DNA from 3 places in the Pseudarthrobacter sp. H2 genome. Region 2 is predicted to be linked to each of the others. Evidence: riboswitches for the same ligand, from Rfam matches in the RefSeq annotation. Region 2 holds a riboswitch; each other region holds the start of a gene.

Region 1 (7,553 bases), 540 kb from region 2:
CCGCGATGCGCACGAGCTCGGCGGCCGTAGCCGAATCGCCGGTGAGCGGCTTCTCGCACACGACGGAGATTCCCTGCTCCAGGAACGCCTTCGCGATAGGGAAGTGGCTGTCATTCGGGGTGGCGACAACGGCGAGGTCGATCCCCTCCGGGTGCGCTGACTCCGCCTCGGCCATCTGCTCGTAGTCCGCGTACGTGCGCTCCGGTGAAACACCCAGGCTGCTCGCGACGCGTGCCGCCTGCCCGGAATCCCGCCCGAAGACGCCAGCTTCCAGCGAGTAACGGTCATCGAGCCGCATCCCGAAGCGGTGTGTCTTGCCGATGTCGGCACCGGCGCCGCCACCGACCATTCCTGCCCTGAGGCGGAGCCTGCCTGGTTCAACCATTACTTCGTTCCTTACCGCAGTTTGGACAAATGTAGACCGTTCCATATTGAGTCATGGGGAACCCGGGCGCAACCCCTAGACTGGATTCGACATGAGGAGAACGAATGCCTGAAACGGACAATGACGCACGGTCACTGCGGCAGCCGACGATCCGCGACGTCGCCGAACGCGCGCAGGTGTCCAAATCCTTGGTTTCGCTCGTCCTTCGGGACGCGCCGCACGTCAGCGACACACGCCGGCGGGTGGTCCTCGAGGCAATCGCCGATCTCGGGTACCGGCCCAATGCCCACGCCCGGGGACTCTCGCGCACTAAGAGCGACACCGTCGGCGTTCTCCTGAACGATTTGCGCAATCCCTGGTTCGTGGACCTGCTCGAGGGCCTGGCCGCCACCCTGCATGCTGCGGGACTGTCGCCGGTCCTGGTTGACAGCTACACGGACCGGCGCATCGGCAGGGACTCGGTGGACGCGATGCTCCGGCAGGGCATCGACGGGCTCGTGGTGGTCGGTACGACAACCGAATCCGATGCCATCCAGACCGCTGCCGAAACCATCCCGGTAATTCTCGCCGGAACCCGCGACCCGAACCTTCCCGGCGTCGACGTCGTAGTCAACGACGATGAAGCCGGTGCCCGCGCGGCAACACAGCACCTCATCGACTTGGGCCACCGGCACATCGCGCATCTGAGCGGGCCAGGCCGGATCGGCGAGCTTCGCCTCGCCGGATTCCGCGAGGCGATGCAGGATGCCGGGCTTGATCCGGACGAATTCGCAGAGACAGGCGGGATGAGCGAGGAGAGCGGGTACGCGGCCACCCGCCGACTCCTGACACAGGAACGCAGGCCTACAGCGGTCTTCGCCTTCAACGACATTGCTGCGATCGGCACTCTTTCGGCAGCCGCGGATCAGGGGCTGAGTGTTCCGGCCGATCTTTCCGTCGTCGGCTACGACAACACGTACCTCTCCCGCATCCGGCACCTGTCTTTGACATCCGTCGACAACGGAAACTTCGCCATTGGCGTGCAATCCGCGAAATACCTCATTGAGCGGATGGAAGCCCCTGTGCAGCTCCAGAGGATCCACCTCGTCCCCGCAACACTGCAAGTGCGAGGCTCCACTGCTGCTCCTCCAGCTGGAAACTGATCACTGTTCCGGCGTTTACGCAGGTATCCGGGCGGGCCCTCCCTAACTCCATCAGCGCGCGCGATCGGCATCGACGGACTCAGTGTCCACAACGTGCTGACCACCCGGAACCGGTCTACAAATCGTCTCGGCGGGGGCGAAGCGTGGACTTCTGAGAATGTCAATCAGACACGAGCCCACTTTGCCCTGGTATCGCAGTCTGATCGGGGACCAGCAGTGGGCCTCATTCCCGCGTGGGTCAGGAACGTCAAACGGCCCTGGCCACAACTGGCCAGGCTTCAGCAGCCCGATGAGCGACCGCGATTTCGAGCAGTGACGGAGCGTTCCGGGAGCGCTGCAGCTGAGGATTCCTAGCCAGGATTCCTGGGAGGGGCCCAGCGCGCAGGAGGGGGATAGATTTAGCTCGCGATCGTGGTTGAAACCCATCCGAGACTGAGAACCAGCGTCAGGACCATAGCCCAAGTGATGGCCAGCGCGGTGCTGTAGTACCAGTAGCTCTTGAAGTGGCTCATGACGTTCTTCGTTCCGGTATCGATGGCCTCCTGGTGGTCCGGTGTTCTCAGGCCGGGGGACGTGGCTGGAAGTGGAGTGTTTCAAGATAGTTTTCGTCGTACTTCTCTTCCCGGGGTTCATCATTCGGGAAACCACCGGGAAGTGTGCCCTGGTTCAGGCCAGCCAGAAGGACATGCTCAAGCCCCGGCTCGGTGTTCATGGTCGTTGTCTGGACGGTTCCGGTGGCCAGACCCGGTATTTTGGCGTTGGCCATTTCATCGATTCCGGCCACGCCGGCTGCGACCAGGAGAAACGCCGCGACGGCTGCCAGCCCGGGAACTATTTTTCTTCTCCATGCGCTCATACCCTGATCATGGGCTCCCCACATGGGAACAGGGCACCGATTCCCTATGGCGAGGCTGTGATAGCCAGTCGGCCCCGATGCTGATCCAGTGCCAGACACCGGCGGTGAGATCCACCGACCTCTGCGTTGTGCCCCGTCCCCGGTGAAGTGCGCGGATACTGGGAGGCTAAGGCGTGTCAGGCGCCCGGCCCGCGGTCCAGGTCAAGGCCTTCCGCGGTCCAGGTCAAGGCCTTCCGCGGTCGCCAGCCTTCTTGGCTCGTGCAGGATTTCCAGTTGCTGGTTGTTGAGGTCCATCAAAAGCTCGATCTCTTCTTTTGCTTCACGTTGGTGTCGTAGTCGTGCTGCGCTATCGCCGCGGCGACCGCGTCCTTGCGCTTGGCGGCGATAAGCAGGATAGCGCCTTGGAGCCCGGCCAGCATGGAGAGCAAGAGGTTCAAAAAAATTTAGGGATACGGGTCCCAGGCGTTGTTCGCCAGCGCTCAGGTGTTGATGGCGAACGGGTGCCCCGGCCATGAACCTGCCGGGGGCACCCGGAAGGCACGCCAACATCCGTTGACAACATCATTGAGATTCCTGCGGATCGTACGTGCCCGCTCCACCGGGGCTAAACCGTCCTGTGGACGGCTGGGCGCCTACTGGCGCAAGCGCCTGGCGGCAAGTGTGAACCAGCACCGGATCATGGACGCGGTCACCGAAGTCGTGACCACCACCGGGGTGCTCAAGGGCCGCAACCGCAGGGCACTTGACTCGACGGTCCTGGATGACGCGGGTCGCACGGCAGGACACCGTCACGCAGCTGATCGCCGCCGTGCGCCGCTTCGGCCGCGATGTTCCCGGCGGCAAGGACCTGATCGCGGCCCACCCCATCGAGTACGACTACACCCGGGCCGGCAAACCGGACATCGCCTGGAACGACGCGCCAGCCAGGGGGCGACAAGGAATATTCGGCCCGGGTGAAACGCCGTCCTCACCGCCTCCGGGCGATCAAATGCCGTTCAGTTGGATGCGGTCGGGTTCGGTCCTCATTGTCCGACCGACGCACCTTTGCTGAGGAGCTCCGTGGCAGCATTTTTGTCCGACTGGAGCTCGTCCTGGAACGTCGCGTAGCGGGCCAGGTGGGACGGGCGTTTGCGCAGGACGAGCCAGGCGGCGCCGAGCACGATGAACCAGACCGGGGTGACCAGGAGCGCCACGAGGGTGTCCGGCTGCGTGGTCAGCGCCCAGAGGACGAAGGCGAAGAACGCGAAGACCACCCAGACCATGGGGATGCCGCCGGGCATTTTGTACTTGGAGGCCTCGTGCAGGTGCGGGCGGCGGGAACGGAACTTCAGGTAGCTGGCCAGGATCATGGACCAGACGAAGACGAAGCAGACGGCGGACACGGTGGTGACCATGTCGAAGGCCTTGCCGATGTCCGAGCCCGCGTACATCAGGATGACGCCGGAGAGCAGCAGGACGCAGGAGAGGAACAGGGCGTTCTGCGGGACCTTGCGGCGGGAGAGGCGGCTGAACACGCCGGGGGCGTCGCCCTCCTGGGCCAGGCCGTAGACCATGCGGGAGGTGGAGTAGATGCCGGAGTTGGCCGAGGACATGGCCGAGGACAGGACCACCAGGTTCACGATGGTGGCCGCGGCGCCGAGGCCGGCGAGGGAGAACATGGCGATGAACGGGCTGTGGCCGGCCTGGAACTGGGTCCAGGGGGTGACGGACATCAGGATGATGAGGGCGCCGACGTAGAAGAGCAGCACGCGGATGGGGATGGAGTTGATGGCCTTGGGCAGGTTCTTCTCCGGGTCCTTGGCCTCGGCGGCGGTGGTGCCCACCAGTTCGATGCCTACAAAGGCGAACACGGCGATCTGGAAGCCGGCAACAAAACCCATGAATTCGTTGGGGAAGAAACCGCCGTGGCTCCACAGGTTCGAGAAGGTGGCCGGGCCGGCGTCGGACTGGAAACCGCTGAAGATCATGAACAGGCCCACAATGATCAGTGCGGCGATGGCGATGATCTTGATGAGGGCGAACCAGAACTCGGTCTCACCGAACGCCCTCACCGTGGCGAGGTTCAGGAGCAGGAGGATGCCAATGGTGACCAGGCCCGGGATCCACAGCGGCAGCCCCGGCCAGAGTTCCTGGGAGTAGCCGGCGATGGCGATGACGTCCGCGATGCCGGTGATCACCCAGCAGAACCAGTAGGTCCAGCCGGTGAAGAACCCGGCCCACGGGCCCAGGAGGTCCGCGGCGAAGTCGCTGAAGGACTTGTAGTGCAGGTTGGACAGCAGGAGTTCGCCCATGGCCCGCATGACGAAGAACAGCATGAAGCCGATGATCATGTACACGAAGATGACGGACGGGCCGGCGGCCGAGATGGTCTTGCCGGAGCCCATGAACAGGCCGGTGCCGATCGCGCCGCCAATGGCGATCAGCTGGATATGCCGGTTACTGAGCTGCCGCTCAAGATGGGGGGTTTCAACAATCATGGAAGGGGGAGGATGAATCGTCATGAGGAACTCCATTGTTCAAGTGGCGCCAAGGTGCCACGATGATTCGGGTTCCTCCCCGCTCTGTAATTGGACCTGAGAGTTTCCGCGTCCTGCTGTCGCAGGTGCCGCTTGCACCGTCGGTGAGCCCGGTTGCCCGGGCTGCTTTCCAGAGTTGCCTCGCCGCGGCGGTACATGGGCCTGAGAGATTCCTGGGGAGGATTTGCTCCTACGGCGCCTGCTGAATGTACCGGCAGGACTCTCCCGCCGCGGATCATAGGCTTTTTCAGTTTTGAGTGATGCGAGTCACAACACTAGCGTGGAGAACGGCTCCAGGCAACCAGCCAGCCGCCAATACCGTTCGCGCACTCAGCGGGCCAGAACTGTATTCGGAGCTCGTGTTAGCCGCGGCTCTCTTCGGGTCCTTCGGTGTCGATGTGTTCTTTGCGGACTTCCTCATTGACTGTGACCTCATCGGTGACCGTTTCGGTGCCGATGCGGACCCGTTCGACCGGGACGGTCTCCTTGGTAACTATGAGTCGTTCCTCGTGGAGGATGACCTCGCGCTCGTCGTCTTTGTCCGGACCGTTCATCGCCTCGCTGCGGTTTTCCTCCGTGATCGGTTCTCGCTCGATTCGGACTTCTTCGCGCTGCACTGGCACCGTCCTGGTGACGTTTTCCGTGGTGACGTATTTACGCAGGCGTGGCCGGCCGGGGGCCGGCTGTTCGGCACCGATGTCCGGGCGCGTCTGGGGCTGGGTCATGGCGTCGTCCGTAGTGGGCGCTGTGGCGTCGCGTTGTCCGGTGGGCGCGGTGGCGTCGCGTTGTCCGATGGGCGCTGTGGTGTCGTATCCGGTGGCGCCCGTGGCGTCCCGTGCGCCGGTGCGGTCCGTGCCGGTGGCGTCGGGAGCGTCGTTGCGGTCGGTTTCGGTGGTGTCGCGTTGTCCGGTGGTGCGGGTGGCGTCGGGTGCGTCGTTGCGGTCGGTTCCGGCGGTGTCGCGTTGTCCGGTGGTGCGGGTGGTGTCGTATCCGGTGGCGTCGCGTTGTCCGATGGGCGCTGTGGTGTCGTATCCGGTGGCGCCCGTGGCGTCCCGTGCGCCGGTGCGGTCCGTGCCGGTGGCGTCGGGTGCGTCGTTGCGGTCGGTTTCGGTGGTGTCGCGTTGTCCGGTGGGGGTCATGGCGTCGTCCGTGGTGGGCGCGGGGGCGTCGTATCCGGTGGCGTCGCGTTGTCCGATGGGCGCTGTGGTGTCGTATCCGGTGGCGCCCGTGGCGTCCCGTGCGCCGGTGCGGTCCGTGCCAGTGGCGTCGGGTGCGTCGTTGCGGTCGGTTTCGGTGGTGTCGCGTTGTCCAGTGGGGGTCATGGCGTCGTCCGTGGTGGGCGCGGTGGCGTCGCGTTGTCCGGTGGTGCGGGTGGCGTCGGGTGCGTCGTATCTGTCCGTGCCGGGGGCGGCGGTGGAAGCTGCGTTATCTGTAGCCGCTTCGGTGTAGGTGCGTCCGCTGTCGAGCTGGTAGTGCTGGTAGAGCCGGCCTTCCTCGGCAGGCTCCAGGGGCCGATCGGCGTCGATCCGGGGCGCGTCCTTGACCTGGTTTTTGCTGTACGTGACGACAATGTCATTGCCCTCTGTCCGAGCACCTTGAAGGGGCACGAAGGATTCGGACATTCCGAACAAACCCGTCCTGACGGTCATCCAGCTGGGCTGTCCGTCATCGTTGTCCACGAAGACCTGGCCGATGGAGCCGATCTTTTCTCCGTCCTCCGAAAGGACATTTGCGCCTTGGCTGAGCAGGCGATCGATTTGTTCGGCGGTGAGCATGACGTCTCCTTGGATCTCATAGGTTGGAATAGTGCGTCCGATCGGGTGCCCTTGATGGACCACCTGACCGGTACCGGGCAGGACGCTTTGATGCTGACCGGTGCCTTGGAGGCGTCCGCGGCGCTGCGAACTGCCTGGAGGGAGACGGGCCGCCGAAAGAGCCCAGTATCAGGCTCTTCACAGACGAGGCCGTCACGGGGCTGATGTTCGCCATGACGGTGCCGTGCTGGGACGCGATGATCGCAGCCGGCGGCGCGCTCACCGGATGTCGTCCGAAGACGAACCGCAGCAATGACGGGACGAGCATGTCGTAGAAGATTTTGGAAATGCTGGCACCCGCAACCGGTGAGGACTGGCCGGGTGCTTTGTTGGTGCTGCCGAGCTTCACCGGAGGGTCGAGACCCTCTTGATGCACCGGCTGGGCCGGGGTTCTGCGCTTCAACTTCGTGAGCGGCGGCCGGACGGCGAAGGCGACCAGGAACTGGAGAATGAACGTTTTCATTACCGCCAGTCCGGCTTGGATCCGGTGGAGAATATCCAAAGTATGCGCTGCCATTCGATCAGGAGGCTGGGACCGGTCCCGCGCGGGGAGGTCTTCCCGCGCCGTTTTTCGTGTTATATCACGAACGCCGCTTTATTAGGAAGCCCCCTTATGAATGACCGCGATGCACTCATCATCGCCCTGCAGGCGGTCCAGATGCGGATAGGTGACATCGTGAACCGGCGCCATGGTTGGTGGCCGGGGTGCCATACTGAGGTCAATTGCGATGCTGGGTCGATTGGAATCGGGCCATTGATTGTGGACCGGGGGTCACGACATGCTGCTGGACACATCGACGCTTCGTGTGGCGTTGGCTGTGGTCGACCTGACACTTCTGC
Region 2 (7,553 bases):
CGGAGTGCGGCTGCACGTTCGCGAACCCGGCGCCGAACAGGGCCTTGACCCGGTCGATGGCGAGCTGTTCGATGACGTCCACGTGCTCGCAGCCGCCGTAGTACCGCTTGCCCGGGTAACCCTCGGCGTACTTGTTGGTCAGCACCGAGCCCTGCGCCTGCATCACGGCCACCGCCGTGTGGTTCTCCGAGGCGATCATCTCCAGGCCGTCGCGCTGCCGGCCCAGCTCGGCATCGATCCTCGCGGCGATCTCCGGATCCAGGACGGACAGCTCCGCGTCCAGGGACGGGGACACGACCTGCTCGAAGGCGGTGACTGCCGTGGCGGTGCCGGCGGCGCTCACAGCTCGCCGCCGTTGGCTGCAGCGTACTCCTGCGCGGACAGCAGCGGGCCCTCTTCGGTCACAGAGACCTTGAACAGCCACCCGGCACCATACGGATCGGAGTTGATCACGGCAGGATCGGCGACGACGCCGTCATTGACCTCCGTGACCTCGCCCGTCACCGGGGAGTACAGGTCCGAAACGGACTTGGTGGACTCGATCTCCCCGCAGGTCTCCCCCGCGGTCACCGTGGAGCCGACCTCGGGCAGGTCCACGTACACGATGTCGCCCAGAGCCTCGGCGGCAACGGCGGACACGCCGATCACGGACGGTCCCGAGCCATCAGCGGCGATCCACTCGTGCTCGGCGGAGTACTTCAGTTCAGCGGCAACCTTGGCCATGTGTGTTTTTCCTTAAGTTTGGAGTGCAACAAGTGAGAGAGCGTCGGCCCAAACACTGCGAAAGGTGAGGGAGCGTCGGGAGTAATTACTTTTGGCGCTTGTAGAACGGCAGGGCAACAACCTCGAAGGGCTCCGCTTTGCCGCGCAGGTCGATGTCCAGGGCCGTGCCCGGCTCGGTGAGTGCAACATCCACGTAGGCCATGGCAACGGGGTAGCCGAGGGTGGGGGAGGGCTGTCCGGACGTGACCTCACCAACCACTACGCCGTCCTTGAGGACCGGGTAGTGCCCGCGGCCGGCACGGCGTCCGAGGCCCTTCAGGCCCACCAGCTTGCGCTCGGAACCGGCCTCCTTGGCGGCCTCCAGTGCCGAACGGCCCACGAAGTCGCCTTCCTTGCTTTTCAGCGCCACGACGGGACCCAGGCCGGCGTCGAACGGCGACCGTTCGAGCGAAAGCTCGTTGCCGTAGAGCGGCATGCCGGCCTCGAGCCGGAGCGAATCGCGGGAGGCGAGGCCGCACGGAACGATGCCGAACTCAGCCCCCGCTTCGGCCACCGAAGCCCACAGGGGGGCGGCGCCGTCGTTCGGTACAAAGAGCTCGAAGCCGTCCTCACCGGTGTAGCCGGTGCGCGCCAGGATGACGTCGTGGCCGGCCACGGTGACCTCGTTGAACGCGTAGTACTTGAGGTCGGTGACCAGCGCGTGCTGGGACTCATCGGTCAGCTTCAGCAGGATGGCCTCGGCCTTGGGCCCCTGGACCGCGACGAGGGACATCTCCGCGGAGACGTTCTCGACCTCTACGTCGAAGTCCGCGGCCCGCTCGGCCAGGGCAGCGGCGACGGTGGGTGCGTTGCCCGCGTTGGGGACCACCAGGTACTTCTCGTCGCCGAAACGGTAGGTGATGAGGTCATCGATGATGCCGCCGTCGGCGTTGCAGATGAGCGAGTATTTGGCTTTCCCGTCCGCGATTGCGGAGAGTTTGCCCACCAGAGCGTAATCCAGGAAGGCACCGGCTTCGGGTCCGGTGACCCAGACCTCGCCCATGTGGGAGAGGTCGAACAGGCCGGCGGATTTGCGCACGGCGTGGTGTTCGGCCAGCTCGGAGCTGTACTTCAGGGGCATCTGCCAGCCACCGAAGTCGGTGAAGGAGGCGCCGAGTTTCTTGTGCTCTTCGTAGAGCGCGGTGTAGTTCTCAGTCATGTCGGGATCCTTAGTTTTCAAACTCGGAAAGCGGCGGGCAGGAGCAGATCAGGTTGCGGTCCCCGCCGGCGCCGTCGATGCGGCCCACGGGCGGGAAGTACTTGTCCTGCTTGAGGTGGTGGACCGGGAACACGGCCTGCTCACGGCTGTAGGTCCGCGTCCACTCTGAGGAGACGACGGCGGACGCGGTGTGGGGTGCGTTGCGCAGCGGGCTGTTCTCCACGGTGAAGTCACCGTTGGCCACCTGGTCGATTTCCTGCCGGATGGTGATCATCGCTTCAATGAACCGGTCGATCTCCGCGAGGTCCTCGGATTCGGTGGGCTCCACCATCAGCGTGCCGGCAACCGGGAACGCCAGCGTGGGGGCGTGGAAGCCGTAGTCGATGAGGCGCTTGGCCACGTCCTCGGCGGTGACGCCGGTCTTCGCGGTCAGGTCGCGGAGGTCCAGGATGCACTCGTGCGCCACGAGCCCGCCCTCACCCGTGTACAGCACCGGGAAGTACTCGTTCAACCGTGCGGCGACGTAGTTGGCCGCGAGGAGCGCCGACTTCGTCGCCTCGGTCAGGCCTTCGCCGCCCATGAGCTTCACGTAGGCCCAGGAGATCGGCAGGACGCCGGCGGAACCGTAGTTGGACGCGGAGATGGCCACACCCTTTGACCCGCCGTGACCGTCGTCGTGGGCTGCCTTGTTGGCATCACCGGGCATGAACGGTGCCAGGTGGGCCTTGGCCGCGACCGGGCCGACGCCGGGTCCGCCGCCGCCGTGCGGGATGCAGAAGGTCTTGTGCAGGTTCAGGTGCGAGACGTCGCCGCCGAACTTGCCCGGCTGGGCCAGCCCGACCAGGGCGTTGAGGTTGGCGCCGTCCACGTAGACCTGGCCGCCGGCGGCGTGCACCGCGTCGCAGATTTCGGTGACGTCGGCGTCGTACACGCCGTGGGTGGAGGGGTAGGTGATCATGATGGCCGAGAGGGCGTCCTTGTTGGCCTCGATCTTGGCGTTCAGGTCGGCATGGTCGATCGTGCCGTCCGATGCGGTGGCCACGACGACGACCTTCATACCGGCGAGGACCGCGGAGGCGGCGTTGGTCCCGTGGGCCGAGGCCGGGATCAGGCAGACGTTGCGCTGGTCGTCACCGCGGGAGCGGTGGTAGCCGCGGATGGCCAGCAGGCCGGCGAGCTCGCCCTGGGATCCGGCGTTCGGCTGCAGCGACACCTGGTCGTAGCCGGTGATTTCGGCGAGGTCCGCTTCCAGCCCGGTGATGAGTTCGCGCCAGCCCTCGGTCTGGGAGTCCGGGGCGAACGGGTGGATGGAGGCGAATTCCGGCCAGGAGATGGCTTCCATCTCCGCGGTGGCGTTCAGCTTCATGGTGCACGAACCCAGCGGGATCATGGTGCGGTCCAGTGCCAGGTCCCGGTCACTCAGCCTGCGGATATAGCGCAGCAGCTGGGTCTCGGAGCGGTGGGTGTTGAACACCGGGTGCTGCAGGTAATCGGAGGTGCGGAGCACCGATCCGGGCAGTTCAAAGCCCTTCGCGTCGACAACCGGACCGGCACCGAAGGCGACGGCGATGGCTGAGAGGACCTCCGTCGTCGTGGTTTCATCAGCGGACACGCCGATGGTGTCGCCGTCGATGTGGCGCAGGTTGATGCCGCGTGCCTGGGCGGCGGCGATGACCTTGGCGGCCTTGCCCGGGACCCGGACCGTGACGGTGTCGAAGAAGGTATCGGCGACCAGTTCGCGGCCGGCGGCCTGAAGGGTGGTGGCCAGGGTGCGGGCGTTGTTGTGGACCTGTTCGGCGATTGCCTTGAGGCCGTCCGGGCCGTGGTAGACGGCGTAGAACGAGGACACGATGGCCAGCAGCGCCTGCGCGGTGCAGATGTTGGAGGTGGCCTTCTCGCGGCGGATGTGCTGCTCGCGGGTCTGCAGCGCCAGGCGGTACGCGGGAACACCGGCGTCGTCCTTGGACACACCGACCAGACGGCCCGGCATGGACCGCTCCAGGCCCTTCTGCACGGCCATGTAGGCCGCGTGCGGGCCGCCGAAGAACAGCGGGACACCGAAACGCTGGGTGGAGCCGACGGCGATGTCCGCGCCCTGCTCGCCCGGAGGGGTGATCAGGGTCAGGGCCAGCAGGTCAGCGGCCACCGTCACCAGCGCGCCGCGTTCCTTCGCCGCCGCGATCACGTCAGCGTGGTCAAACACCCGGCCCGAAACACCGGGCTGCTGCAGGACGACGCCGTTGATGACGCCGTCGGGCAGGCCCTTGGACAGGTCGGCGACCTCGACCTCGAAGCCGAGCGCCTCGGCGCGGCCCTTGACGATGGCGATGGTCTGCGGCAGGCAGTCGGCGTCCAGGACGGTCTTGCCGTCGTGGGCGGCCTTGTTCTTGTTCGCCCGGCGCATCATCAGCACGGCCTCAGCCACCGCCGTCGCTTCGTCCAGGAGGGAGGCGTTGGCGACCGGCAGGCCCACCAGGTCCTGGACCATGGTCTGGAAGTTCAGCAGCGCCTCCAGCCGGCCCTGCGAGATTTCCGGCTGGTACGGCGTGTAGGCGGTGTACCAGGCCGGGGCCTCGAGGATGTTCCGGCGGATCACCGGCGGCGTCACGGTGTCGTAGTAGCCCTGGCCGATCATCTGGACCGCGGTCTTGTTCTTCGAAGCCAGGCGGCGCAGCTCGGCGAGAACCTCGACCTCGCTCAGGGCGTCCTTCAGGAGCAGTGGGCTTGCCTGCCGGATGGAGTCCGGAACGGCGGTGTCGACAAGGCCGTCGACGCTGTCGTAGCCGACGAACTTCAGCATGGTGTCGATGTCGGACTGGCGGCGGGCGCCGATGTGCCGGTCTGCAAAGACGGTGGGCGCGGATTGGACGGTCATGAGGAACTCCATAATTCAGGTGGTGCAGATGCGCCACGTTGATTCGGGTTCCTCCCCGCTCTGTCTTGGACCTGAGAGTTTCCGCATTGCCCGCTCTCGCAGGGCGCCGCTTGCACCGTCGGTGAGCCCGGTTTCCCGGACTGCTTTCCAGAGTTGCCTTGCCGCGGCGGTACGTGGGCCTGAGAGATTCCTGGGGAGGATTTGCTCCTACGGCGCCTGCTGAACGTACCGGCAGGACTCTCCCGCCGCAGATCATAAGCACGATCACTTGTGAGTGATACGCCTCACAATATATCCGCTGTTCAGGTCACACGCAAACCGCCGCGTCAAAATCGCCGGAACCATTACGCTCGAATCGGCCTGCGGCAGGGGCCCTACGCGCCCAGCGGGGGGTGCGGGTACTCCGGCCCGCGCCGCTGGAACTGCAGCACATCCTTGTTCAGGATCACGCCGTCGCGGATTTCGACCGCCCGGCGGATGGTCTCATTGTCCGTCCACGCCCCGGGGCCGGAGATCACGGTCTCCAGGAACGGCAGCAGGGCCTCGCTGATCTCCCAGCTGGAGGAATCCCAGAGGTAGGAGGGGCTGTGGTCCACCGCGTAGTAGTCGATGTGGTCGCCCACCTGGAACATCGGCTCGGCGAAGGTGGTGTTTTTCGCCCAGCTGAAGCCCATGCCCTCATCGCAGGAAACATCCACGATCAGGCTGCCGGGCCGGAAAGCACCCAGATCCTCGGCGCGCAGGTAGGTCAGCGGCGCGTTGGGATCCTGCAGGGTGCAGTTGACCACGATGTCGCTTTCGGCGAGGAACGGCGCCAGCGGCACCCGCCCGCGTTCGGTGATGACCTCGCTGAGGAACGGCGCCTTGTCATCGTGGTCGAACTGGGCAATCCGCACCGAATGGATGGGCGAGGCCACCGCGGCCACACCCCGGCTGGTCAGGACCTGGACGTCGTGGACGCCGTGGGCGTTGAGCGCCGTGACGGCCCCGCGCGCCGTCGCGCCGAAACCGATGACGACGGCGCTGAGCCTCCGGCCGTAGTCCCCGGTGGAGCCCTTGAGGGCCAGGGAATGCAGCACCGAGCAGTAGCCGGCCAGTTCGTTGTTCTTGTGGAAAACGTGCAGGCCGAAGCCGCCGTCGCTGGCCCAGTGGTTCATCGCCTCAAAGGCGATCAGCGTGAGCTTCTTGTCGATCGCCAGCTGGGTGATGGCCCGGTCCTGGACACAGTGCGGCCAGCCCCAGAGGACCTGCCCGTCGCGGAGCTCGGCGAGGTCCTCGGGCTGCGGCTTGGGCAGGAGGACGACGTCGGCCTCCGCCAGGAGCTGCGCGCGCGGAACGATGCGCCCCACCAGCGGTGCCAGGTGGGCGTCCGACACGCCGAACCGCTCGCCGTAGCCCTTTTCGAGGATCAGCTGCTGCCGGAGTTCCGGGATGATGCGCTCCAGGTGCAGGGGATGGATCGGGAGGCGCCGCTCGTCAGGTTTCCGCGAGCCGGCAAGGACTCCCAGGGTGAGGCGGTCCGTCGAACCGGTCACTTCTTTTTGGGGCTGGCCGGCTTGGTGCTGGTGGCCTTGTCCATGGAGCTGGGCGGCGCTGCCGCGGTCCTCTTGTCGGCCCGCTTTTCCTTGAGGGACTTGCCGGATTTCTTGGATGCTGCTTGACGGGGGGATTTGTCAGCCATGATCGCTCCTGTAGCGGAACCGAAGAGGTTCCTGACTTCGAACGATACAGGTACCGGCCTAACCCGCCCCGGGGCAGCCGGGGCAGTCATGGGTGCTGCGCGGTGCGTGGATTGGAGCGGCTGACGGGAATCGAACCCGCGTATCGAGCTTGGGAAGCTAGCGCTCTACCATTGAGCTACAGCCGCGTTGCCGCGCTTTCCAGCGCCGCGGAACCTAGCTTACAACAGCCGGAGGACTTTGCCTGCCGCGGCACGGCCGCGCCGCCGCGGCGCGGCCGGTGAGCGCAGCCGGGTCAGCGCAGCCGGACCCGGCTGGGTCCCATAACGCTTCGGATAACTCTTCGGTAAAACCCCGCCGCGCGGCTGCCGGCGCCGGGCTTGCTGTTTATCCTGAAATGGCTAGCTGCAGTCTCGGGGGAACGGGCTACACCCACCAGCCATCGCCGAGCAAGGATTTCCGTGGCATTCGCAGAGTACGACGTCGTCATCGCGCGCGACGCGCTGAGCGTGTACAACTTTCTGCTGGACGGCCGGAATCTCCCGAGTTGGCGTGAGGGGATCAGGAGCGTCGAGCTGGAATCGGGCACCGAAGGCGCGAAGGGCGCCGTCTACCGGCAGACCCGCACCGGGCCCGGCGGGCGGCCCGTCGCCGCAGATTTTGAGATCATCGAAGCGCGGCCGGGCGCCGAGATCCAGTACCGGGTCATCGTCGGCCCGGAACGGCCGCACGGCGGCTACTACCTGAGCACCGAAGGTCACAACACGCGCGTCCGCTTCGCCCTGGAATACGAGCCCAAGGGGCTCCTGGACCGGCTCACGAACGTCTTCGGCCGGCGGATGAGGGCTGAAGTCGGCCAGCTTGACCAGCTCAAGGCCGTGCTGGAAGACATGCCTGAAGCGGAATAGGCGGCCCCGCGGCGGCCGTGCGGCCAAGTGCCGGCGCAGCCTCAGGGTAGGAGCCCCGGACCTGTCCCACCGGCCCCGTGCGGCCCGCCCGTGCGTCCCGCCTGCGGCGGATGCGGTATTTTTGATCGTGTGCTGATCTCTGACCGCGACATTCGTGCCGAAATAGATTC
Region 3 (7,553 bases), 1.3 Mb from region 2:
ACCTGCAGTTGGACGAGATCATCGATGCGGCACGTGTCTTCGCGGACGAGACGGCGGAGCGCATGCGCGCCCTCCACGCACTGCCGGACGGCCGCAGCTCGACGGTCTCCAAGTCCACGTCCCTGGCCGAATTCCCGGCTGGCCTGATCAATACCAAGGATGCGATCGAACGGATCGTCGCCGCCCTTGAGGCGGCAGTCGGCACGATGCGCAAGGTCCACGACGAGGTGGACGAAGAGGACCCCACGTCGGCGGACCTGCTGCACGCCATCATCGCCAGGCTGGAGCAGTTCGCCTGGCTGGTAAACGCCGAGACCATGAAGCCCACGGCCAGCGTCACCACCGCCAACAGCAAGTAGCACCGCTCGCCCTTTACCGCAAGCTTTCCAGAGCGTCCGACGCCGGGTTCCTCCCGGCGCCGGACGCCTCTCTTTAACCCGCGACGATGCCCTTGACTTCCGCCGCGGACAGCGAATACTTAAGTATGTGCTTAACAATCCAGCGCAACCGCAAGCAGGGGATCAGGAGCTCGACGGCGTCTTCCATGCGCTCGCCGACCCCACCCGCCGCGCCATGCTCGTCAGGCTCTGCGAGGGGCCGGCCACGGTCTCCCAGTTGGCGGAGCCGTTCGGGATGAGCCTGCCCGGGATTGTGCAGCATCTTCAGGTCCTGGAAGCCAGCGGCCTGATCCGCAGCGAAAAGATCGGCCGGGTGCGCAGCTGCAGCGTCAACCCTGCCGCGGTCCGGCGCGCAGAGAACTGGCTGGGCCAGCGCCGGACGCCGGGGGAGCGCCGACTCGACCGGCTTGAGAGCTTTCTGGATACCCAGCCACCCCACTGAACAGATACCAGGAGTCCGCCATGAGCACCCCCATCACGCACGCCAGTTTCAGCCTGGAGCGCCAGCTGAACGCCTCGCCGTCGAGCGTTTTCCGCGCGTTCTCGGACCATGCGAGCAAGAAAAAGTGGTTCGCCGGGCCGCCCGAATGGAACCAGGGGGAGTCGAACCTGGACTTCAGGGAGGGCGGCCGCGAGACGGACGTCGGCGGCCCCGCCGGCGGCTTCGTCTCCACGATGCACGCGGTCTACCACGACATCGTGGAGAACGAACGGATCGTCTACACCTACGAGATGCTCCTGGATGGGGTGCGCATGTCCGTTTCGCTCAGCACCCTGGAGCTGGAGCCCGACGGCGACGGCACCCGGCTGACCCTGACCGAGCAGGGCGCCTTCTTCACCGGCAGCGTCGAAAGCGATGCGGCCCAGGTGGCAGGCCGCAAGGAAGGCACCAACGGCCTGCTGGACGCGCTCAAGGCCTTCGTCGAGGGAAGCTGAGCCGGCTGGCCGCCGTCGTCCGCTCCGTCAGCGTGCGGTGGGCACCTTGCGGAGGGCGGCGGCGGCGAGGACGGACGCTCCGGCCATCAGCACCAGCGCGATGGCGGCCGTGACGTGGACGCCTGATTCGAAGGCGGCACGGGCGGCCGCCGTCACCGCCTCCGCCAGCGGCGCCGGCAGGGACTGCGCCAGCTCGACGGCACCGGCGAGCGTCTCGCCTGCCTGCGCGGTGGCCGTACCGGTTGATTGGCCGGCCGCCGGTTCGCCCAGTCCCGCGGGCAGGTGGAGGTTGCGCTGGTAGGAGGCGGTCAGGATGGACCCCAGAATCGCCGTGCCCAGCAGGGACCCCACCTCGTAGCCGGTCTCGGAGATCGCCGCGGCAGCGCCGGATTTCTCCGCCGGGGCCGCGCCCAGGATCAGGTCGTTGGAGATCGTTTCGGCCGCGCCGACGCCGAGGCAGAGGACCAGCAGGGCGGCCAGCAGGATCCCCGGGCCGTGGCTGTGGTCACCGAAGGCCACCAGGAAGTAGCCCGCCGCGCTCAGCAGGAGTCCGCCGGCCACGACGAAGCCGGGACGGACCTTCCGCACGAGCGGCACGACGAGCAGGCCCGCCGCGACGGTGGCGATCAGCGCCGGGATCATGGCGACGCCGGACTCGGAGGGGGACTGGCCCTCCAGCAGTTGCAGGTGCTGGGCCAGGAACAAAATGAAGCCGTTGAAGGAAAACAACGCCAGGACGTTGGCGGTAATCGCCGTGCTGAAGACCCTGTTGCCGAAGAGGCTGACGTCCAGCAGCGGTGACGCCGCGGCGGACTGCTCCTTGCCGTTCGGGGCCCGACCTCCTTGTTCCCGAGTCCCGTGCAGCAGGGCCCGCTGCCGGCGGATGAAGACGTAGCCCATGAGCAGGCCGAAGCCCATCGCGGCAACGGGTTCCGGTGCCAGGCCGTGGGTGGCGAGGGCCTTGATGCCGTAGACCACGGGAACCATCACCAGCAGGGACAGGATGATGCTGGGAACGTCCACCCGGCCCGGCTGGGGGTCGCGCGATTCCGGGACCAGGACCGGGCCGAGCACCAGCAGCGGCAGGATGATCGGCACCGCCACCAGCAGGATTGCACCCCACCAGAAGTGCTCCACGAGCCAGCCGCCGAAGATCGGGCCGAGCGCGGCGCCGCCGGAGAAGCCTGCAGCCCAGATGGCCACGGCCAGCCGGCGCCTGTTGGGCTGCGGGAAGATGTTGCGGATCAGGGAGAGCGTGGACGGCATCAGCATCGCGCCGAAGAATCCCAGTCCGACGCGGCCGGCGATCAGCCATTCGGCGCTCGGTGCGAAGGCGGTCGCCGCCGAGACCGCGGCGAAACCGGCGCTGCCGATCAGGAGCAGCTTGCGGCGGCCGATCCTGTCGCCCAGGCTGCCCATCGCCACGAGCAGTCCCGCCAGGACCAGGGGGTAGGCGTCGACAATCCAGAGCAGCTGGACGCCGGTGGCGTCGAGGCTGCGGGCGATGGACGGCAGCGCGAAGGTCAGCGCGGTGTTGTCCACCGCCACGAGCAGTACCGGGAACATCAGCACGGCCAGGGCCAGCCAGTCGCGCCACGGTGCGCGCGGGGCCGGGACAGTCGGCGTGGCGGTGCTGCCGGTGAGCGGGCTGAAAGATGTGTTGCTCATGAAGATAACTATACCGTCTGGACGGTATAGTTAAGAAATGGTGCCGGTGCCGGGCATGATAGGAACCATGGCCAGAAAACCCGTAGCCCGCGAAGCCGTCCTTGATGCCTTCGAATCCCTCCTGATCGATGAGGGCGAGCGGGCAGCGACGCTGGATGCCGTCGCCAGGCTGGCGGGGGTCTCCAAGGGCGGGCTGCTGTACCACTTCCCGAACAAGGAAGCCATGATCTCCGTGCTGCTCGAACGGCTGGACCGGCTCCTTGCCGAGGACGTCAAGGCCATGGCGGCCGCTCCGGAAGGTGCCGCAGCCTACTTCATCAAGTCCTCGGTCTGGGCGGACACCCCGATGGACCGGGTCTTCGTGGCCGCCACCCGGCTGGCCGAAGTCGCGCATGAGGAGACCCTGCACCGCTTCGCGGCCGGCCAGGCCCGCTGGCTCGAACTTTTGGCCGCCGACATCGGCCCCGGGATGGCCAAGGCCGTCCTGTACATGGGGGACGGGCTGTACTTCAACGCCATGCTGGCCCGCGGCCCCGGCGGCCCGCTCCCCGAGGTGGGCGGCGACGTCGAAAGCCTGCTGGCCGCCGTCGAACGGCTGCGCGGCTGAGCGGTTTGCGGCTGTCGATATAGTCCCCGGCTGCCGAAGTCGCCGGAAGCGTGCCAGATCGCAGCAACCTTCCGGCGAGCCCGCGTGCTGACCGGCGACTTCGCGGCCGCGGACCGCCTGGCGGTGCCGTTCTGCCGGCCGACGTCGAAAGCCTGCTGGCCGCCGTCGAACGGCTGCGCGGCTGAGCGGTTTGCGGCTGTCGATATAGTCCCCGACTGCCGAAGTCGCCGGAAGCGTGCCAGATCGCAGCAACCTTCCGGCGAGCCCGCGTGCTGACCGGCGACTTCGCGGCCGCGGACCGCCTGGCGGTGCCGATCTGCCGGCCGACGTCGAAAGCCTGCCGGCCGACGTCGAAAGCCTGCCGGCCGCCGTCGAACGGCTGCGCGGCTGAGCCTGCGGCTGTCCCTCGTAGGAGTTTGCAGACGCGGGCCGGACGGAGGACAATGGGGGCCAGTGACTGTTGTCACCGCAATTGAATATGCCTTTGATCTGCGGCGGGAGAGTTCTGCTAGTAGGTACAAGCAGGCGCCGTAGGAGCAAACCCTCCCCAGGAATCTCTCAGGCCCATGTACCGCCGCGGCAAGGCAACTCTGGAAAGTAGCAGGCTGTCCAGCCCGGCTCCGGGTCCGTCCCGGACAATTGGCCCTGACATGCTGTGCTCACCGACGGTGCAAGCGGCGCCTGCGACAGCGGGCAAAGCGGAAACTCTCAGGTCCAATACAGAGCGGGGAGGAACCCGAACCAATGTGGCGCACCCTGCGCCGCCTTATTTATGGAGTTCCTTGTGACTGTTACCCCAGCCTCCACGTCCTTCGTTGACCGGCATATCGGCGCCCGCCGCCAGTCCGACGTCGACGCCATGCTGAAGGCTGTCGGCTACGACACCGTCGATGCGCTCGTGGACACCGCCGTCCCGAAAGACATCAGGCAGGACTCCCCGCTGGAGCTCTCCGAAGCCCTCAGCGAGGTCGAAGTCCTCGCCGAACTGCGCAGGATCGCCGCGAAGAACAAGACCGCTGTCCAGATGATCGGCCAGGGCTACTACGACACCCTGACCCCGCCGGTGATCCGCCGGAACATCCTCGAGGCCCCCGCCTGGTACACCGCCTACACGCCGTACCAGCCGGAAATCTCGCAGGGCCGGCTCGAGGCGCTGCTGAACTTCCAGACCATGGTCCAGGACCTCGTGGGCCTGCCGGTCGCCAACGCCTCCCTGCTGGACGAGGCCACCGCCGTCGCCGAGGCCGTGCTGATGATGCGCCGGGCGAACAAGAACAAGGCCGCCCACGACGGCAAGACCGTGCTGGACGCCGACTGCCTGCCGCAGACCATCGCCATCGTCAAGGGCCGCGCCGAGGCGCTCGGCTTCGAGGTCGAGGTCGCCGACCTGTCCAAGGGCCTGCCCGACGGCGTCATCAACGGCGTCGTGCTCCAGCAGCCCGGCGTTTCGGGCCGGGTGTTCGACCACTCCGCCGTCATCGCCGAGGCCAAGGAACGCGGCGCCCTCGTCACCGTCGCCGCCGACCTGCTGGCCCTGACGCTCATCACCCCTCCTGGCGAGCAGGGCGCGGACATCGCCGTCGGCTCCACCCAGCGCTTCGGCGTCCCGCTGTTCTTCGGCGGCCCGCACGCCGCCTACATGGCTGTGCAGAAGGGCCTCGAGCGGTCCATGCCGGGCCGGCTGGTCGGCGTGTCCAAGGACGACGCCGGCGTTCCCGCGTACCGCCTGGCGCTGCAGACCCGCGAGCAGCACATCCGCCGCGAGAAGGCCACCTCCAACATCTGCACCGCGCAGGCGCTGCTGGCCATCGTGTCCTCCTTCTACGCCGTCTATCACGGCCCGGACGGCCTCAAGGCAATCGCCGAAACCACGCACGGCCATGCCAGGACGATCGCCGCGTCGCTGAAGGCCGCCGGCCTTTCCGTGCTGCACACGTCCTTCTTCGACACCGTCACCGTCTCCGTCCCGGGCAAGGCCGCCGGAATCATCGCCGCCGCCGAGGCCAAGGGCATCAACCTGCGTGCCATCGACGCGGACACGGTCGGCATCTCCACCGATGAGGCGACGACGGCGGGCATCGTCGCCGACGTCGTGGCCGCCTTCGGCGCCGGCGTGGCGGGCAGCGCCTCCGACGCCGCCTTCGCCCTGGACGCCGCCGTCGAACGGACCTCGGACTACCTGCAGCACCCGGTCTTCAACACCCACCGCTCCGAGACCCAGCTGCTGCGCTACATCCGCCGGCTCTCGGACCGCGACCTCGCGCTGGACCGCACCATGATCCCGCTGGGCTCGTGCACTATGAAGCTGAACGCCACCGCGGAGATGGAGGCCATGTCCTGGCCGGAGTTCGCCTCCATCCACCCCTTCGCCCCCGAGTCCCAGACCGCCGGCTGGCGTGAACTGATCGAGGACCTCGAGGCGCAGCTGACCGAGATCACCGGCTACGACCAGGTCTCCATCCAGCCCAACGCCGGTTCCCAGGGCGAGCTGGCCGGCCTGCTGGCCATCCGCGGCTACCACCGCTCCCGCGGCGAGGCGGGGCGCAACATCTGCCTGATCCCCGCCTCCGCGCACGGCACCAACGCCGCCTCCGCCGTGCTGGCCGGCATGAAGGTCGTCGTGGTCGCCACTTCCTCCGACGGTACGATCGACCACGCCGACCTCACCGCCAAGATCGAGCTGCACAAGGACGCGCTGGCCGCGATCATGATCACCTACCCGTCCACCCACGGGGTGTACGACGCCGACGTCCGCGAGGTCTGCGACGCCGTCCACGCCGCCGGCGGCCAGGTCTACGTGGACGGCGCCAACCTCAACGCCCTCGTCGGGCTGGCTCAGCCGGGCCTGTTCGGCGGCGACGTCTCGCACCTGAACCTGCACAAGACCTTCTGCATCCCGCACGGCGGCGGCGGCCCCGGCGTCGGCCCAGTCGCAGCGAAGGCGCACCTGGCGCCCTTCATGCCCGGCAACGCCGCCGACCCGGCCAACGGCGCCGGCGGCACCCCGATCTCCGCCACCCGCTACGGTTCGGCCGGCGTGCTGCCGATCTCCTGGGCCTATGTGAAGCTGATGGGCGGCCGGGGACTGACCGAGGCCACCAAGTCGGCGCTGCTCGCGGCCAACTACGTCGCGGCGCGCCTGGATGAGTTCTTCCCGGTGCTCTACACCGGCGCGGGCGGCCTCGTGGCGCACGAGTGCATCCTGGACCTGCGCGAGCTCACGTCCAGGACCGGCGTCACCGCCGAGGACGTCGCCAAGCGCCTCATCGACTACGGCTTCCACGCCCCCACGCTGGCGTTCCCGGTTGCCGGCACGCTGATGGTGGAGCCCACCGAATCCGAGGACCTCGCGGAGATCGACCGGTTCATTGAAGCGATGATCACCATCCGGCAGGAAATCGACCAGGTGGCCAATGGCGACTTCACGGTCGCGGACAGCCCGCTGCGCAACGCACCGCACACGGCCGCCGCGGTCATCAGCACCGACTGGGCACGGGCGTACCCGCGCGAGCAGGCCGCATTCCCCGTCCACCACCTCAAGCAGGACAAGTACTTCCCGCCGGTCGGCCGGATCGACGGCGCCGCCGGCGACCGCAACCTGATCTGCTCCTGCCCGCCGCTTTCCGAGTTTGAAGACTAGACCAGCATCCGGTGGTTGAGCTTGTCGAAACCGATCTCGACAGGCTCGATCACCGGGGCTCGATCACTGCCTCACCGGCTTGAAAGGTAATTCACAATGACTGAGAATTTCACTGCCCTGTACGCAGAGCACCAGAAGCTCGGTGCCTCTTTCACGGACTTCGGCGGCTGGCAGATGCCGCTCAAGTACAGCTCCGAGCTGGCCGAACACCACGCCGTCCGCAAATCCGCCGGCCTCTTCGACCTCTCCCACATGGGCGAGGTCTGGGTCACCGGCCCGGACGCCGCCGCGTTCCTGGACTACG

The links. A riboswitch is a leader RNA that binds a small molecule or an ion and turns the genes downstream of it on or off. The one in region 2 is predicted to bind glycine.
Region 1: it holds a riboswitch for glycine, as region 2 does, so the genes downstream of both, cycA (D-serine/D-alanine/glycine transporter) here and gcvP (aminomethyl-transferring glycine dehydrogenase) in region 2, are expected to answer to the same signal.
Region 3: it holds a riboswitch for glycine, as region 2 does, so the genes downstream of both, gcvP (aminomethyl-transferring glycine dehydrogenase) here and gcvP (aminomethyl-transferring glycine dehydrogenase) in region 2, are expected to answer to the same signal.

What each region holds. Positions count from the first base shown of each region.
Region 1 covers NZ_CP189594.1:4,235,119-4,242,671, reverse strand. Annotated here, with positions in the region: gene ACQCSZ_RS19655 (Gfo/Idh/MocA family protein) at 1-385, opposite strand, end outside; gene ACQCSZ_RS19650 (LacI family DNA-binding transcriptional regulator) at 490-1,527, shown strand; gene ACQCSZ_RS19645 (hypothetical protein) at 2,087-2,383, opposite strand; gene ACQCSZ_RS19640 (hypothetical protein) at 2,677-2,820, opposite strand; partial or broken gene ACQCSZ_RS19635 (IS5/IS1182 family transposase) at 3,017-3,311, shown strand; gene cycA (D-serine/D-alanine/glycine transporter) at 3,406-4,884, opposite strand; glycine riboswitch at 5,040-5,137, opposite strand; gene ACQCSZ_RS19625 (DUF2382 domain-containing protein) at 5,262-6,674, opposite strand; gene ACQCSZ_RS19620 (GGDEF domain-containing protein) at 7,493-7,553, shown strand, end outside.
Region 2 covers NZ_CP189594.1:4,773,341-4,780,893, forward strand. Annotated here, with positions in the region: gene glyA (serine hydroxymethyltransferase) at 1-343, opposite strand, end outside; gene gcvH (glycine cleavage system protein GcvH) at 340-723, opposite strand; gene gcvT (glycine cleavage system aminomethyltransferase GcvT) at 809-1,921, opposite strand; gene gcvP (aminomethyl-transferring glycine dehydrogenase) at 1,932-4,796, opposite strand; glycine riboswitch at 4,847-4,952, opposite strand; glycine riboswitch at 4,954-5,051, opposite strand; gene ACQCSZ_RS22185 (N(5)-(carboxyethyl)ornithine synthase) at 5,171-6,331, opposite strand; gene ACQCSZ_RS22190 (hypothetical protein) at 6,328-6,477, opposite strand; tRNA gene ACQCSZ_RS22195 (tRNA-Gly) at 6,590-6,663, opposite strand; gene ACQCSZ_RS22200 (SRPBCC family protein) at 6,937-7,383, shown strand; gene dcd (dCTP deaminase) at 7,513-7,553, shown strand, end outside.
Region 3 covers NZ_CP189594.1:3,425,091-3,432,643, reverse strand. Annotated here, with positions in the region: gene ACQCSZ_RS16010 (Dps family protein) at 1-359, shown strand, start outside; gene ACQCSZ_RS16005 (ArsR/SmtB family transcription factor) at 487-840, shown strand; gene ACQCSZ_RS16000 (SRPBCC family protein) at 861-1,334, shown strand; gene ACQCSZ_RS15995 (MFS transporter) at 1,362-3,002, opposite strand; gene ACQCSZ_RS15990 (TetR/AcrR family transcriptional regulator) at 3,070-3,609, shown strand; glycine riboswitch at 4,095-4,193, shown strand; gene gcvP (aminomethyl-transferring glycine dehydrogenase) at 4,382-7,249, shown strand; gene gcvT (glycine cleavage system aminomethyltransferase GcvT) at 7,346-7,553, shown strand, end outside.